DNA from 4 places in the Streptomyces sp. NPDC048270 genome. Region 2 is predicted to be linked to each of the others. Evidence: riboswitches for the same ligand, from Rfam matches in the RefSeq annotation. Region 2 holds a riboswitch; each other region holds the start of a gene.

Region 1 (4,197 bases), on a different contig from region 2:
ACGAGCAGGCCCAGGAGGGCCAGCACCAGGCCGTACGGGATCCCGGGGCGGCGCCCGGCGGCCGGCGGCCGGCCCTCCTCGCGGGGGCCGGCCGCCTGGGCCGGGGCCTTCACCTCGGTCACCGGACCCGGCCGGGGTGGAGCTGCTTCGCCAGCGACTCGACGGCCGCGGGCATCCGCACGCCGAGCACCGTGGAGGACAGGGGCAGCACCGCGAACCGCTGGTTCTTGATCGCGGGCACGTCCTTCAGCGCCGGGTGGGCGAGCAGGAACTTCTTCTTGTCCTCGACGGACTGGTCGCCGTAGTCGTAGATGACGATGGCCTCGGGGGCGCGCTGCGCGACCTGCTCGAACGAGACGTCGCCGAAGGCCTTGTCCAGGTCGGCGAAGAGGTTCTCCCCGCCGGCCCGCCGCATCATGTCGTTGCCGATGCCCTTGCCGCCCGCGGTGAAGGCCGTCTTGTCGCCGCTGTCGTACACGAAGAGCTTGACCGGGGTGACGCCGGAGAGCTGGGCCTCGACCTTGTCGAGGGTGGCGTGCAGGGCCGCCAGCCGCTCCTCGGCCCGCTCGGGCACGCCGAAGATCTTGCCGAGGGTGCGGATCTCCTCGTCCATGGAGGCCGCGTTCACCGGTCCGGTGGGGCATTCCTCGGTGTTGAGGTGGGTGTTGATCCCGGCCTTGGTGAAGGCGGCCCGGCCGCGCCCCTCCTTCTCGTCGAAGGTGGACTTCCACCCGCCGTAGACGAAGTCGGGCTCGGCCTCCAGGAGCGCCTCGAAGGAGGGGTACTCCTCGGAGATGACCTTCACGCCGTCGTAGGCGGCCTGGTAGTCGGGCAGGATCTTGTCGTCGAGGTAGCCGGTGCCCACCATCGACTTCTCCAGGCCGAGGGCCAGCATGACCTCGGTGGCGTGCTGGTTCAGCGAGACGGCGCGCTGCGGGGGGCGCTGATAGGTCGTGCTCACGCCGCAGTTGTCGACCGTGAGCGGGAATCCCTTGACGCCGGCAGCCGCCTGCGGGGCGGCGGAGGGCGTGGCGGCGCCCCCGCAGCCGGATATCAACAGGGCTGTGGCGAGGGCGGACAGCAGGGATTTGGGGTGGATGCGGGGCATGGGTGGTCCTCTCACCGCGGATGGATCGGATGGACGGGACGGATCGGATGGACGGGACGGATCGGATGGACGGATCGGATGCGTCGGACGGTCTTCGCGCCGTGCCGGCGGCAGGCCGGGGCGGCTCGGTTCGGCTCGGCTCGGCGCAGGCCGGGCCGACCGGCGCCGGTCGGGAGGGAGCGTGCGGCCGGCCCGGGGGGAACCGCGCACGGTCGTCGAGGGGTGGGGATGGCGTGCAGGGGCGCACGGGGGGCGCGTACGGCGGCTCGCGCCACGCGGTTCCGGACCTGAGGAGGCATGTCCGCGCCGCACCGGGGCCGTTCGCGGACGGGAGCCTCACGGGCCCCCGGGCGTACGGCCCTTCGCCTACGAGGGAAGCGCCCCGGGGACGTCGAGGGTGGGGACGGGACGCGGCTCGCCCTCGGCGTTGACGGCGACGAAGGTCAGTCGGGCGGTGGCCACTTGCGTGGTGGGGCCCGAGGCGTTCCAGCGCTCGGCCCCGACGCGCACGCCGACCGTCATCGACGTCCGGCCGGCGCGTACCAGCTCGGCGTCGACGCTGAGCAGGTCACCGGCGCGCACCGGTGCCAGAAACGCCATCCCGTCCACGGCCACGGTGACGGCGGGGCCGTCGGCGTGGCGTCCGGCGGCGGCAGCGGCGGCGTCGTCGATGAGCTTCATCACCACGCCGCCGTGGATGGTGCCGTAGAGGTTGGTGTCGTGCTCGCTCATGATGTGGGCGAGCGTCACCCGGGAGTCGCCCGGGTTCTTGGCGACGCACCTCACGGCGGCAGCGGTCTGGTCGGCCACGTCAACTCTCCTTCGCGAGTCGCGGCAGAAAGGCCCCGGAGAGTCTTCTCCGGCACCCCGCATGACGTTTCGGCATGCGGGCAGTGGCAGGTCTTCGGACTCGCGGACACGCCTGCCGGTCTCCCGGCGGGCACCTAGTGGCCGTCGCTTCCCGGAACCGGTTCCGGCTCCAGTGCGTATGACGGCGGTCGTTCCCGCTCACCGCTGCGGGGCAGTCCCGGATTCCCACCGGGTTCCCTCTTGCGACGCATCCCGCCTGGCGGACGGGGCGAACCAGCTGCGCTCACACCCTACCCGGCGCCATCACCGGCCTGACCAGCCCTCCGTCCGGTGCCGTGGGCGCGGGCGGACCGGCCCCGGGCGGCAGCGGGGGCCCTGGCCCGGCGACCGCCGGGCGGGGCGGGGTACCGGCGTGGCGGCGTACTCCCGTGCGCCCCGCGTGCTCCTTCGACGGCTTCGGCGGCCCCGCGTACGGTTCCGGGCCATGAGTGGATACGCGATGGAACCGGCCGCGTCCAGGGAAATCGGTACCGATGCCCTGCCCCCCTCCGACCAGTGGTCCACCGCTCCTGTGGTGGCGGCCCCCGTTTGCCGCTTCGAGAACTTCCTCGGCGCCGAGCGCGCCGCCACCCTACTGGAGTACGCGATCTCCCGGCAGGCCGACTTCAACGCGGGGACGGTCCTCGACCCGCTGTCGGGCCAGGTCTCCCACAAGGGCCGCAGCTCCCTCGTACTCCCCGTGACCAGCGCCGTGTTCAGCGCGCACCTCGCGGACTGCCTGCCGCTCGTCCAGGAGGTCCTCGGCCACCGGACCGCGCTCACGCAGACCCTGACCGTCCTGACGGCGCACGGCGAAGGCGGCCACTACGGCATGCACACCGACGCCTCACGGGTCCGCGACGTCGGCACGGCCGTGTCGGCGGTGTACTACCTGCACCGCCGGCCCCGCGGCTTCGACGGCGGACGGCTGCGGCTGTACGACACCGTGCTGAACGAGGGCGGGGCCAGGCCGGCGGACTCCTACCGCACGATCGAGCCCGAGCACGACACCATCGTGTTCTTCCCGGCCAGCGCCTACCACGAGGTCGTCCCGTCCACGTGCGCCAGCGGGCTGTTCGCCGACAGCCGGTTCACCCTGACGACGTGGATCAGCGGGCCCGGGCGCGCGACGGCGCCGCCCGCCGCGGCCTTCGAGATCTGGCCGTGGATGGCCCGCGCGGCCGAACGCACCCGCCCGCTCGCGGACGCCGCCCGCGACCACGACGGCGCCGACCCCATCGGCCTGCCGCCCGCCGATCCCGCCACCCGGCTCACCCTGCCCGCACCCCGCACGACGCCGTGACCGCTGCCCGCGCGGGCAGCGGTCACGGGAACCGGCCGGCCCCCGGGGTCAGGGCCGCTGGGTCAGGTATCCGCCCATGGAGGTGAAGTGCTCGGCCGCGGGCAGCTCCCGGCCGTCCTCGGTGCGCACCCGGGTGATGGCCAGCCCGTGGTTGCGGCCGGTACGGGCGTCGGCGCCCGCGACGATCACCACGCCCTCGCCCTCGCGGTAGAAGACGCGCCCCGGCGTGCCGCCGTAGCGGCCCTCGGACACGACCGCGGCCAGGACCTCGAGCCGCTTGCCCTTGTGGAAGGTGAAGGCGCTCGGGTACGGCTCGGACTGGGCGCGGACCAGGCGGTCCAGGTCGGCCGCGGGCCAGTTCCAGTCGATGCGGCTGTCCTCGACGGACCGCTTGTGGAAGAAGCTCGCCTGGGACCGGTCCTGATCGGTGAACCGCGCCTGGCCGGAGGCGATGGCGTCCAGCGCGCCCACGACGACCGGGGCGATGAGGTCGACGGTCCGGTGGAAGAGGTCCGTGGCGGTGTCGCGGGGCCCCACCGGCACGGCTTCCTGCCGCACGATGGCGCCGGCGTCGAGTTCGTCGTTCATCATGTGGGCGGTGACGCCCACTTCGGTCTCGCCGTTGATGAGCGCCCAGATCAGCGGGGAGAAGCCGGCGTACTTCGGCAGCAGCGCGTCGTGCACGTTCAGGGTGCCGTGGCGGGGGAGGTTGAAGACCCGGGGAGGGAGCCACGTCCGCCAGTTGTTGGCCACGATGATGTCCGGGTCGGCCTCCTTGAGGCGCTCGAACAGCTCGTCGTCGTCGGGGCGGTTGCGGATGAGCACCGGTACGCCGTGCTCTTCGGCGAGGTCGGCTACGGAGTCGCTCCAGATCTTCTCGTAGGCGTGCTCGCTCTTGGGGTGCGTCACGACCAGCACCACGTCGTGCTCGGAGTCC
Region 2 (4,197 bases):
CGCGTACATCCGCCACCTGGTCCGTCCGGAGGCCCGCTCATGAGCACCGCGGTCCCGATCCCCGCACCCGTTCCCGCACCCGCCGAGGGAGGCATCCGCCGGGTCGGCATCGTCGGCGGCGGCCAGATGGGCGCCGGGATCGCCGAGGTCTGCGCCCGCGCCGGCCTCGACACCGTGGTCTACGAGGCCGACGCCACCGGGGCCCGCGCCGCCCGCGAACGCGTGGCCGTGTCCCTCGAACGCGCCGTCCAGCGCGGCAAACTGGACCGGCTCACCGCCGAGGACGCCCTCGCCCGGCTCGTCTTCTCGGGCAGCCTCGACGACCTCGCCGACCGGCAGCTCGTCATCGAGGCCGTCGTGGAGAACCCGGAGGTCAAGGAGGAGGTCTTCACGGCCCTCGACAAGATCGTCGAGGATCCGGCCGCGGTCCTCGCGACGAACACCTCCGCCCTCCCCGTCATGCGCCTCGCGATGGCCACCGGCCGCGCGGACCGCGTCGTGGGCCTGCACTTCTTCAACCCCGTACCCGTCCTGCCGCTGGTCGAGATCGTCTCCTCCCTGCACACCACCCGCGAGACCGCCGAGCGGGTGGAGGCCTTCGCCCGCGACAGCCTGGGCAAGACCGCCATCCGCTCCCAGGACCGGGCCGGCTTCGTCGTCAACGCCCTGCTCGTCCCGTACCTGCTCTCGGCCGTCCGGATGGCCGAGTCCGGCTTCGCGAGCGCCGCCGACGTCGACGCCGGCATGGAACTGGGCTGCGCCCACCCCATGGGCCCGCTCAAGCTCGCCGACCTGATCGGACTGGACACGGTCGCGGCCATCGCGCAGTCGCTGTACGAGGAGTTCAAGGAACCCCTCTACGCACCGCCCCCGCTGCTGCGGCGGATGGTCCAGGCGGGGCTGCTGGGCCGCAAGAGCGGCCGCGGCTTCCACACGTACGACCGGCGCTGACGGGAGGAGGGGCGGGGGGTGGCGGGCACGGGGCGGGCCCCGGCGTGGCCCACGTCACCGTCCGGCATGCGGGCCGCTGTACCGCTCCTCCAGAACCTGCGCCTACGCTGATCGGCAGCAGCTGGTTCGCCCCGTCCGCCAGGCGGGATGCGTCGTAAGAGGGAACCCGGTGGGAATCCGGGACTGCCCCGCAGCGGTGAGCGGGAACGACCGCCGTCATACGCACTGGGCCCGGACGGGTCTGGGAAGCGACGGCCACTAGGTGTCTGCCCGAAGGGCAGACGTGCCCGCAAGTCCGAAGACCTGCCCGTTGCCCGCGCACGCACAGCCGTGCGCGGACATCCCGGTGACCTCGTGGGCGGGTCGGCGAACAGATCTCGGACGGTCACGGCGGCGCAGCGCGCCCCGGCGGACCGTCCGGTCCGTGACCCCTTCGCGCCCCACGTCCCGCCACCGGGACTCATGGAGACAAGCTCGCGAAGGAGAGTTCCGTGACAACCGAGTCCGCAGCCGCCGCCGTGGAAGCCACCGTGTACGGCTACCCCCGCCAGGGGCCGAACCGTGAACTGAAGAAGGCCGTCGAGGGCTACTGGAAGGGCCGCGTCAGCGCCGAAGCCCTCCACGAGACCGCCGCGCACCTGCGCCGGGCGAACTGGCTCCAACTGGCCGGCGCCGGCATCACCGAGGTCCCCACCGGCGACTTCTCGTACTACGACCACGTCCTCGACACCAGCGTCATGCTCGGCGCCGTCCCCGACCGCCACCGCGCCGCGTTCGATGCCGACGCCCTCGACGGATACTTCGCCATGGCCCGCGGCACCCAGGACGCGGCGCCGCTGGAGATGACCAAGTGGTTCGACACCAACTACCACTACCTGGTGCCCGAACTCGGGCCCGACACCCGGTTCACCGCCGACTCCACCCGGCAGGTCGCCGCACTGCGGGAGGCCCTGGCCCTGGGCCTCGGGGCCCGCCCGGTCCTGGTCGGCCCCGTCACCTACCTCCTGCTCGCCAAGCCCGCCCCCGGGGTGGCCGAGGACTTCCGGCCGATCACGCTGCTCGACCGGCTGCTGCCCGTGTACGCGCAGGTCCTCGCAGACCTGCGCGCGGCCGGCGCCGAATGGGTCCAGCTGGACGAGCCGGCCCTGGTGCAGGACCGCACCCCGGCCGAACTGGGCACCGCCGCCCGGGCCTACCGCGAGCTCGGCGGCCTGCCCCGGACCCAGCGCCCCCAGCTGCTGGTCGCCACGTACTTCGACCGGCTCGGCGAGGCCCTGCCCGTGCTGGCCAAGGCACCCGTCGAAGGACTCGCCCTCGACTTCACCGAGCGGGCCGCCGCCAACCTCGACGACCTCGCGGCGGCCGGCGGACTGCCCGGCAAGCGCCTGGTCGCGGGCGTGGTCGACGGCCGCAACATCTGGATCAACGACCACGAGAAGTCCCTCACCACCCTCGCCACCCTGCTCGGCCTCGCCGACCGCGTCGACGTCGCCGCCTCCTGCTCCCTCCTCCACGTACCGCTGGACGCGGGCGCCGAACGGGACATCGACCCGCAGATCCGCCGCTGGCTGGCCTTCGCCCGCCAGAAGACCACCGAGATCACCACCCTCGCCCGGGGCCTCGCCTCGGGCACCGGCGCCATCGCGGCCGAACTCGCCGCCAACCGCGCCGACCTGGCCTCCCGGGCGAACTCCGCGATCACCCGCGATCCGGCCGTACGGGCCCGGACCGCGGCCGTCACCGACAGCGACGGCCGCCGCTCCCAGCCCTACGACCGGCGCGCGGCGGCCCAGCGGGCCCACCTGGGGCTGCCGCTGCTGCCCACGACGACCATCGGCTCCTTCCCGCAGACCGCCGAACTGCGCACCGCCCGCGCCGACCTGCGCGCCGGCCGCCTGGACGCCGACGGCTACGACGGCCGCATCGAGGCCGAGATCCGCGAGGTCATCGCCTTCCAGGAGAAGACCGGCATCGACGTCCTCGTGCACGGCGAGCCCGAACGCAACGACATGGTCCAGTACTTCGCGGAGCAGCTCACCGGATACCTGGCCACCCAGCACGGCTGGGTCCAGTCCTACGGCACGCGCTACGTGCGCCCGCCGGTCCTGGCCGGGGACATCTCCCGCCCCGAGCCGATGACCGTGCGGTGGACGGCGTACGCGCAGTCCCGGACGGCCAAGCCGGTCAAGGGCATGCTGACCGGCCCGGTGACCATGCTCGCCTGGTCCTTCGTACGCGACGACCAGCCGCTGGGCGACACCGCCCGGCAGGTCGCGCTCGCCCTGCGCGACGAGGTCGACGACCTGGAGGCGGCGGGTACCTCGGTGATCCAGGTCGACGAGCCCGCCCTGCGCGAGACCCTGCCGCTCCGGGCGGCCGACCACGCCGCCTACCTGGCCTGGGCGACCGAGTCCTTCCGCCTCACCACCAGCGGGGTCCGGCCGGACACCCAGATCCACACCCACATGTGCTACGCCGAGTTCGGCGACATCGTCGAGGCCATCGAGGAACTCGACGCCGACGTCATCAGCCTGGAGGCCGCGCGCTCCCACATGCGGGTGGCCGACGAGCTCGCCGGCGCCGGCTACCCGCGCGAGGTCGGCCCGGGCGTCTGGGACATCCACTCCCCGCGGATCCCCTCCGCCGGGGAGGCCGCGGAGCTGCTGCGCAGGGGACTTGGGGCCATCCCGGCCGAACGGCTGTGGGTCAACCCCGACTGCGGGCTGAAGACCCGCGGCTGGCCCGAGACCAGGGCCTCCCTGGAGCACCTCGTCGAGGCGGCGCGGCAGGTCCGTACGGAGATCGCGGAGGGCTGAGCCGCCCGCCGGGGCCCGGGGCGGGCGGGGCCGGGGGCGCGCCGGGCACCGCTCGCGCTAGTGTGCGGGGGTGAGCTCTCATGTCGTCGTAGGTTTCGGACCCGCCGGCGCCGCCACCGCGCGGCTGCTGGCCCAACAGGGCCATGCGGTACGGGTCGTCACCAGGTCGGGCGGCAGCCCGGAACCGGGTATCGAGCACATCGCGCTGGACGCGAAGGACCCCGAGCAGCTGATCGGGGCCGCGGAGGGTGCGGTCGCGCTCTACGGCTGCGCCGCTCCGCCCTACCACCGCTGGGCGGACCAATGGCCGCCCCTGGCCGCGTCGTTGTGCGCCGCGGCCGAGGCCACCGGGGCCGTACTGGTCATGCTGGGCAACCTCTACGGGTACGGCCCGGTGGACCGCCCGATGACCGAGGAGCTGCCGCTCGCG
Region 3 (4,197 bases), on a different contig from region 2:
AACGTCTCCAGGGCGATCCCCCCGTGCAGGACCAGGCGCCGCAGCCGGTCCTCCACCGCGTCGCGCCGCGGCGGGAAGTCCCGCTCCTCGATCGCCTCGTACTGCGCCAGCTGCCGCCGGTGCAGATCCAGATGGCGCCGCAGCTCGGGTCCGAGCCCCTGCGGCCCCACCACGCCCGCCGCCCGGATGCGCAGCAGCAGCGGATCGCGCATCGGCTTGGGGTCCTGGCTCTCGCCGACCCAGCGCGCCAGTTCCGCGCTGCCAGCCGCCAGGACCTCGTACTCCTTCCTCTGCCCCCGCACCGGCACCTCGCTCGGCAGCTCCCGGATCAGGCCGGACTCCTCCAGCCTGCCGAGCTCGCGGTAGATCTGCTGGTGCGTCGCCGACCAGAAGTACCCGATCGACTTGTCGAACCGCCGGGTCAGCTCCAGCCCGGACGAGGGCTTCTCGAGCAGGGCGGTGAGGATGGCGTGCGGGAGCGACATGACGCCATCCTAGGGAGGCCGGCCGCCGGGGCCGGCTACCGCCAGTCGGACAGCGCCTCCGGGGTGCGCGGGCCCGGCAGGCCGGCGGCCAGCAGGCCGTGGGCGCGCAGCAGGGCCGTCACCGCCGGGGACCAGGCCTGGCGCAGGCCCGCCTCGGCCAGCAGCGCCGGATCGGACAGCAGCTCCTGGGCCGGTCCCACCCGGATTCCCGCCGGGGTCAGCACCGCGGCGTCGTCGGCCCACCGCACCGCCAGGTCCACGTCGTGCGTGGCCATCACCACCGTGGTCCCCGAGGCGCGCAGCCCCGCCAGGACCTCCAGCAGCCGCTCCTGGCCGTCCGGGTCCAGGCCCGCCGTCGGCTCGTCCAGGATCAGCACCCGCGGAGCCATGGCCACCGCGCCCGCGATGGCCGCGCGCTTGCGCTGCCCGTACGACAGCAGGTGCGTCGGGCGGTCCCGCAGCGCCGTGATGTCCAGCGCGGCGAGCGCGGAATCGACCCGCTCGCGGACCTCCGCGACCGGCAGGCCCAGGTTCATCGGCCCGAACGAGACGTCCTGTTCCACCGAGGCCGCGAACAGCTGGTCGTCCGGGTCCTGCACGACCAGCTGGACCGCCGTGCGCAGCCGGGTCAGCCCGGCCCGGTCGTGTGCCACCGCCGTGCCGTCGAGGTGCAGCGCGCCCCGGTCCGGCTTCAGGCCGCCGCTCAGCAGCCGCATCAGCGTGGTCTTGCCGCTGCCGTTGCGGCCGAGCAGGACCAGGGCCCGGCCCTCGGCGATCCCGAAGTCCACCCCGCAGAGCACGGCCGGCCCGTCCTCGTACGCGTAGCCCGCGCCCACCAGTTCCACCAACGGCCTCACAGGTACAGCTCCTTCAGCGCGAGAGTTACGGCGACCAGCGCGGCCAGCAGCGCGCCGGACCAGGCCAGGAACCGCCAGGACAGCGAGGACTCGGGGACCAGCACCCGCAGCGCGCCGTCGTAGCCCCGCCCGGCGAGGCCCGCCTGGAGCCGCGCCGCGCGGTCGAAGGCCCGGACGAACGAGGTCGCGGCGAGCCCGGCCACCGAACGCCACGCCGCCGCCCGGCCGGTGGTGCCCAGGCGGGCGGCCTGGGCCTGGCGGATCCGGGCCAGGGAGTCGAGCAGCAGGAACCCGATCCGGTACATGACCAGGGCCACGTCCACCACCGGGGCCGGCACCCCGGCCCGCACCAGCCGCGGCAGCACGTCCGAGACCGGGGTGGTGAAGGCGAACAGCAGCACCCCGAGCGAGGCCGCCGAGGTGCGCAGCAGCAGATCGGCGGCCTGCCGGGGGCCGTCGGGGGCCATCGAGACCAGCCCGTCCGGCCCGCCCACCGCCACCAGCAGCGGCAGCGCACCGGTGAAGCAGAAGCCGAGCGGGATCCGGAAGGCCCGCCACAGCTGCCGTCCGGCCACCCCGGCGGGGCCGAGCAGCACGCACAGGGTGGCCGCCCCGACGAGCGGCCCGCCCGGCCAGGGGGGAAGGCACACCGCGGTGACCGTCAGCCCGATCCCCAGCAGCGCCTTCTCCAGGGGGTGGCGATGGCGCCAGCGGCTGCTGTGCGCCGCCGCGTCGATCGGCAGCACCGCCTACGACTCCGTGGCGGGGGCCTCGGAGGGCGTCGTGGCCGCCGCGGCCGCAGCGCCCTGGCGGCGGCCCTTGCGGACCCCGAAGTAGTACGCGAGCACGCCCGCGCCCAGCGCCGCCTGGAGGGCGAACAGCGCCGACTCGATCTCCCCGGAGGGGGGTTCGTACAGCGGCGAGAACCACGGCTCGTAGTCGGGCCTCAGCTCGGTGATGGCCGCCTCCGCCTGCGCGTCGGCGCCCGCGAACGGCTCCTCCTTGCCGTCCCCCAGCCCGAGGGCGAGGGGCAGCACGGCCAGCGCCGCCACCAGGAGCAGCAGCAGGGTGTTGATCTTCGCGTTCCTGGTCATCAGACCGCCGCCTCCCGCTGCTTCTTCGAACCGGTGAGCTTGGCGACGCCGAGCCGGATCAGGTCCGACTTGCTGGACTGCATCAGCAGGCGCATCACGAGCACGGTCAGCAGGCCCTCGCTCACCGCGAGCGGGATCTGGGTGAGCGCGAAGATCTCCGCGAACTTCACCAGCGCGCCGGTGAAGCCGGTCGCCGCGTCGGGGAAGGCCAGCGCCAGCTGGACGGAGGTCACGCAGTAGGTGACCAGGTCGGCGAAGAACGCGCCGAAGAACACCGCCACCATCAGCGGCAGGTCGAACTTCCGCAGCAGGCGGTAGACGGCGTAGCCCGCCCAGGGCCCGGCTACCGCCATCGAGAAGACGTTGGCGCCGAGCGTGGTGAGCCCGCCGTGCGCGAGCAGCAGCGCCTGGAAGAGCAGGGTGATCGTGCCGAGCACCGCCATGATCGGCGGCCTGAACAGGATGGCCCCGAGCCCGGTGCCGGTGGGGTGGGAGCAACTTCCCGTCACCGAGGGGATCTTCAGGGCAGACAGGACGAAAGTGAACGCTCCGGACGCACCGAGCAGGAGCGTGCTCTCGGGATTGGCCTTCACCTCGCGGGTGAGGGCCCGGACGCCGTGGACGACGAACGGAGCGGACGCGGCGCCCCAGGCGACCGCGTGCAACGGGGGTAGGAACCCCTCGGCAATATGCATGAGTGGGGAGACCTCTCCAGCACCTCGTGGATGGACAACGCGCCCCGGCCGGTCTCCTGGCTCACGGGTGCTGATGCCCGGGCTCCGCCTTCCCGGGGCCGTGCGGAATCCCGCACGGTGTCCCAGTGGCTTCCCGCTGGGGGTCCCCCCGACGGAGGCAGGGGGAGAGTGGAGCCGGACTTCCCCGATCACAGTGGCGAGGGCCGCACCGGTTTCCCACCGGTTTCCCGAACACCAAGGCCCGCTGACCCTAGTCGGCCGCGCGGGCCGGTAACAACCCGTCTCGAACGGGCCACGAGGTCTCCGGATTCCGCTTGTCGGTGACCCTGGGCGACCGAGTCGGCACAGTCCCGCCAACAGCCGCGCCTGACAGGGGAGTTCCCGGTTCCGGTCCGGCTCGGCGCGGTCCGCCCGGGCCGCCGCGCCGTTCCGGACCGCCGCGGGCCGGCCGGGGCCGCTCCCGAACCGTTCCGCACCCGTGATCCGGGCGGCCCCGTACGGGCGCGGCCCGGTGGCGGCCCCGGCCGGTCCCGCACAGGCTGGGACCGTGGCTGCCGACTACGACTACTCAGACCTGACCGCCGTCTACGTGAACTGCACGCTCAAGCGCTCGCCCGAGGCCAGCAACACCGAAGGGCTGATCGACAAGAGCCGCGCGGTCATGGCGGCGGCGGGCGTCCGGACCTCGCTGATCCGCGCCGTCGACCACGACATCGCGACCGGCGTCTGGCCGGACATGACCGAGCACGGCTGGGAGAGCGACCAGTGGCCGGTCCTCTACAGCCAGATCATGGACGCCGACATCCTCGTCCTGTGCGGCCCGATCTGGCTCGGCGACAACAGCTCCGTGATGAAGCAGGTCATCGAACGGCTCTACGCCTGCTCCTCCCTGCTGAACGAGCGGGGCCAGTACGCCTACTACGGACGCGTCGGCGGCGCGCTGGTCACCGGCAACGAGGACGGCGTCAAACACTGCGCCATGAACATCCTCTACAGCCTCCAGCACCTCGGCTACACGATCCCGCCGCAGGCCGACGCCGGCTGGATCGGCGAGGCGGGCCCCGGG
Region 4 (4,197 bases), on a different contig from region 2:
CCTGCCCCGCGAAGGCTTGGGAAGGCGCCAGCACCGCGTCCGGGATGGCTCGCCCGTCCCGGTACGCCTGAGCCTTGATCCCCTGTCCCCCATGGAGCCAGAGCTCCGGCCGGTGCTGCATGCAGAGCCGCGTCAGCCACTGGATGATCATCTGGTGGTCGCCGTCCGGCATGGCCTTGCTCCTGATAACCCCGTCGATGAATTCGAGCCGCGTCCCCTCCCTCTCCTTGGCCGCTACGCGTGCGACGGCTTCGAAGTCCTCAGTCGGCATGTGGGGACGGTCGGTCATCGCGGTCATGCCTCACTCACCTTCATCGACGGTGCTGCCTCCGACGATAGCGCCGGGCACCGGCACCCGTCCGGCACACTCGACCCCATGGACATCGTGATCAGGGCGGCGCTGCCCGCCGAGTACGAGCAGCTGGGTGAGATCACCGCGCAGGCCTATCTGGGCGACGGCCTGCTGGGCTCCGGCGAGGCGTTCTACGCGGCGGTGCTGCGCGATGTCGCCGGACGGGCCGCCGACGGGGAGGTGCTCGTGGCCGTCGAGGAGGGGGCCCTGCTCGGCGGGGTGACCTTCGCGCCGCCCGGCAGCCCGCTGGCCGACATAGCCGGGCCCGGCGAGGCCGAGTTCCGGATGCTGGCCGTCTCCCGCGAGGCGCGGGGACGCGGCGCCGGCGAGGCGCTGGTGCGGGCGTGCGCGGCCCGTGCGCGGGAGCTGTCGGGCGTCACGCACCTGGTGCTGTCCACCCAGCGCGGCATGACCGGGGCCCAGCGGATCTACGAGCGGCTCGGTTTCGTCCGTACGCCGGAGCGGGACTGGGCGCCGGTTCCCGGGCTCACCTTGCTCACGTACCGTCTGGAGCTGTAGCCACACCGACACAACATGTGGGGGGTCACGCAACGGCGGCCCCCCACATGTATGCTCATGCCTGCTGTCGCCGCAGGGGAATCCGGTGCGAATCCGGAACTGTCCCGCAACGGTATGAAGTGTCCGGCTACCGGACATGAAGTCCGAGGACCTGCCGACGGTGCGCCCGGGTCGACCGAACCGGGTGCCGATACGTCCGGGCCTCGCGGTTGGGCCGGTGGACGCCATGCGGTGTACGCGTTCCTGCCACGCCCGCATGCGCCTCCCCGTGCCCGCCCGCCGTCGATCCGGGCCGAGCGAGGGAGAGCTCCCGCCGTGACCATCGCGCCTTCCGCACCGCGCGCCGAGTCCGTTTCTGGCGACAACACCGAGGGCCCGGGGGCCACGCTGCTGCGTACCCTCACCGAACTGACGGCGGACCTCCCCGACACCGACCCCGGCCGGGTCGCCGCCGCCGCGCTGCGCGGTCGCAGCGCCGCCGCCGACGAGGCCGAACTGCGCGGGCTGGCCACCGAGGCCGCCGCCGGCCTGATCTCCGAGGACCCCGCGTACTCGAGGCTCGCCGCGCGGCTGCTGACGCTGGCGGTGCGCGACGAGGCCGCGGGCCAGGGCTCCACCTCCTTCTCGGCCTCCGTCGGGGTCGGCCACCGCGAGGGCCTCATCGCCGACCGCACGGCCGAGTTCGTCCGGACCCACGCGAGCCGCCTGGACGCGCTGGTGGAGCACACCCTCGCCGAGGGTGCCGACGACCGCTTCGGCTTCTTCGGCCTGCGCACCCTGCACAGCCGCTACCTGCTGCGCCACCCGATCACCCGCCAGGTGATCGAGACCCCGCAGTACTTCATGCTGCGCGTGGCGTGCGGTCTGGCCGAGGACGAGTCCGTGCAGGCCGTCGAGGAAGTGGCCTCGCTCTACCGGCTGATGAGCCGCCTCGACTACCTGCCGTCCTCCCCCACGCTCTTCAACTCCGGCACCCGCCACCCGCAGATGTCCTCCTGCTACCTGCTGGACTCCCCGCTGGACGAGCTGGACTCGATCTACGACCGCTACCACCAGGTCGCCCGACTCTCCAAGCACGCCGGCGGCATCGGCCTGTCGTACTCCCGCATCCGCGCCCGCGGTTCGCTGATCCGCGGCACCAACGGCCACTCCAACGGCATCGTGCCGTTCCTGAAGACCCTCGACGCCTCCGTCGCCGCCGTGAACCAGGGCGGCCGCCGCAAGGGCGCCGCCGCCGTCTACCTGGAGACCTGGCACGCGGACATCGAGGAGTTCCTGGAGCTGCGCGACAACACCGGCGAGGACCAGCGCCGTACGCACAACCTGAACCTGGCCCACTGGGTGCCGGACGAGTTCATGCGCCGGGTCAACGCCGACGCCGACTGGTCGCTGTTCTCCCCGGCCGACGTGCCCGAGCTCGTCGACCTGTGGGGCGACGCGTTCGACGCCGCCTACCGCAAGGCCGAATCGGCGGGCCTGGCCCGCAAGACCATGCCCGCCCGCGACCTGTACGGCCGGATGATGCGCACCCTCGCGCAGACCGGCCAGGGCTGGATGACCTTCAAGGACGCCTCCAACCGCACGGCGAACCAGACCGCCGAGCCGGGCACCGTCGTCCACTCCTCCAACCTGTGCACCGAGATCATCGAGGTCACCAACGACGGCGAGACGGCCGTCTGCAACCTCGGCTCGGTCAACATGGGCGCCTTCGTGGTGGACGGGGGGATCGACTGGGAGCGCCTGGACGAGACCGTCCGCACCGCCGTGACCTTCCTCGACCGCGTGGTGGACATCAACTTCTACCCGACCGAGCAGGCCGGCCGCTCCAACGCCCGCTGGCGCCCGGTGGGCCTGGGCGCGATGGGCCTCCAGGACGTCTTCTTCAAGCTGAAGCTGCCCTTCGACTCCCCCGAGGCGAAGGCCCTGTCCACCAAGCTCTCCGAGCGCATCATGCTGGCCGCGTACGAGGCCTCCTGCGACCTCGCCGAGCGCAGCGGCCCGCTGCCGGCCTGGGAGCAGACCCGCACCGCCCGCGGCGTCCTGCACCCGGACCACTACGACGTGGAGCTGAACTGGCCGGAGCGCTGGGAGGCGCTGCGCGCCCGGGTCGCGAAGACCGGCATGCGCAACTCGCTGCTCCTGGCCATCGCCCCGACGGCGACGATCGCCTCGATCGCGGGCGTGTACGAGTGCATCGAGCCGCAGGTCTCCAACCTCTTCAAGCGCGAGACGCTGAGCGGTGAGTTCCTCCAGGTCAACGCCTACCTGGTGGAGGAGCTGAAGCAGCTCGGCGTGTGGGACGCGCAGACCCGCGAGGCGCTGCGCGACGCGTCCGGCTCGGTGCAGGGCTTCGGCTGGATCCCGGCCGAGGTGCGCGAGCTGTACCGCACGGCGTGGGAGATCCCGCAGCGCGGCCTGATCGACATGGCGGCGGCCCGTACCCCGTTCCTCGACCAGTCGCAGTCCCTGAACCTGTTCCTGGAGACGCCCACCATCGGCAAGCTCAGCTCGATGTACGCGTACGCCTGGAAGCAGGGCCTGAAGACCACGTACTACCTGCGCTCGCGCCCGGCGACGAAGATCGCCCGTGCGGCGCAGGCCGCCGCTCCGGCGGCGCTCCCGCAGGCCGTGGCCGACGCGGAGGCGCTCGCCTGCTCCCTTGAGAACCCCGAGTCCTGCGAGGCCTGCCAGTAATGAGCTCCAACGACACCGATGCTGTGACGAGCAAGAACCTCCTGGACCCGGGCTTCGAGCTCACGCTCCGCCCCATGCGCTACCCGGACTTCTACGAGCGCTACCGGGACGCGATCAAGAACACGTGGACGGTCGAGGAGGTCGACCTCCACTCGGACGTCGCCGACCTCGCGAAGCTGACGCCGGCCGAGCAGCACATGATCGGCCGCCTGGTCGCGTTCTTCGCGACGGGCGACTCGATCGTCTCGAACAACCTGGTGCTGACGCTCTACAAGCACATCAACTCCCCGGAGGCGCGCCTGTACCTGTCGCGCCAGCTGTTCGAGGAGGCCGTGCACGTCCAGTTCTATCTGACGCTGCTCGACACCTACCTGCCCGACCCGGACGACCGCGCGGCCGCCTTCGACGCGGTCGAGGAGATCCCCTCCATCCGCGAGAAGGCGCAGTTCTGCTTCCGGTGGATGGACTCGGTCGAGAAGATCGAGCGGCTGGAGACGCAGGCCGACCGCCGCCGCTTCCTGCTGAACCTGATCTGCTTCGCCGCGTGCATCGAGGGCCTGTTCTTCTACGGCGCCTTCGCGTACGTGTACTGGTTCCGCTCGCGCGGTCTGCTGCACGGTCTGGCCACGGGC

Evidence for each region. Region 2 has a riboswitch for cobalamin ahead of metE (5-methyltetrahydropteroyltriglutamate--homocysteine S-methyltransferase). Riboswitches for the same ligand answer to the same signal wherever they lie in the genome.
Region 1: another riboswitch for cobalamin. It lies ahead of AB0D66_RS12900 (acyl-CoA thioesterase); the one in region 2 lies ahead of metE (5-methyltetrahydropteroyltriglutamate--homocysteine S-methyltransferase).
Region 3: another riboswitch for cobalamin. It lies ahead of AB0D66_RS04690 (energy-coupling factor ABC transporter permease); the one in region 2 lies ahead of metE (5-methyltetrahydropteroyltriglutamate--homocysteine S-methyltransferase).
Region 4: another riboswitch for cobalamin. It lies ahead of AB0D66_RS03580 (ribonucleoside-diphosphate reductase subunit alpha); the one in region 2 lies ahead of metE (5-methyltetrahydropteroyltriglutamate--homocysteine S-methyltransferase).

Annotation. Positions count from the first base shown of each region.
Region 1 covers NZ_JBEZLV010000011.1:106,761-110,957, forward strand. The annotation lists gene AB0D66_RS12890 (iron ABC transporter permease) at 1-41, opposite strand, end outside; gene AB0D66_RS12895 (ABC transporter substrate-binding protein) at 119-1,108, opposite strand; gene AB0D66_RS12900 (acyl-CoA thioesterase) at 1,475-1,918, opposite strand; cobalamin riboswitch at 1,986-2,211, opposite strand; gene AB0D66_RS12905 (2OG-Fe(II) oxygenase) at 2,403-3,260, shown strand; gene AB0D66_RS12910 (methionyl-tRNA formyltransferase) at 3,309-4,197, opposite strand, start outside.
Region 2 covers NZ_JBEZLV010000007.1:62,120-66,316, reverse strand. The annotation lists gene aceB (malate synthase A) at 1-43, shown strand, start outside; gene AB0D66_RS09225 (3-hydroxybutyryl-CoA dehydrogenase) at 40-951, shown strand; cobalamin riboswitch at 1,057-1,277, shown strand; gene metE (5-methyltetrahydropteroyltriglutamate--homocysteine S-methyltransferase) at 1,443-3,767, shown strand; gene AB0D66_RS09215 (NAD-dependent epimerase/dehydratase family protein) at 3,838-4,197, shown strand, end outside.
Region 3 covers NZ_JBEZLV010000003.1:312,469-316,665, forward strand. The annotation lists gene AB0D66_RS04670 (PadR family transcriptional regulator) at 1-485, opposite strand, end outside; gene AB0D66_RS04675 (ATP-binding cassette domain-containing protein) at 521-1,342, opposite strand; gene cbiQ (cobalt ECF transporter T component CbiQ) at 1,339-2,088, opposite strand; gene AB0D66_RS04685 (energy-coupling factor ABC transporter substrate-binding protein) at 2,092-2,436, opposite strand; gene AB0D66_RS04690 (energy-coupling factor ABC transporter permease) at 2,436-3,131, opposite strand; cobalamin riboswitch at 3,160-3,385, opposite strand; gene AB0D66_RS04695 (flavodoxin family protein) at 3,679-4,197, shown strand, end outside.
Region 4 covers NZ_JBEZLV010000003.1:63,619-67,815, reverse strand. The annotation lists gene AB0D66_RS03590 (Uma2 family endonuclease) at 1-298, opposite strand, end outside; gene AB0D66_RS03585 (GNAT family N-acetyltransferase) at 377-871, shown strand; cobalamin riboswitch at 916-1,045, shown strand; gene AB0D66_RS03580 (ribonucleoside-diphosphate reductase subunit alpha) at 1,187-3,565, shown strand; gene AB0D66_RS03575 (ribonucleotide-diphosphate reductase subunit beta) at 3,565-4,197, shown strand, end outside.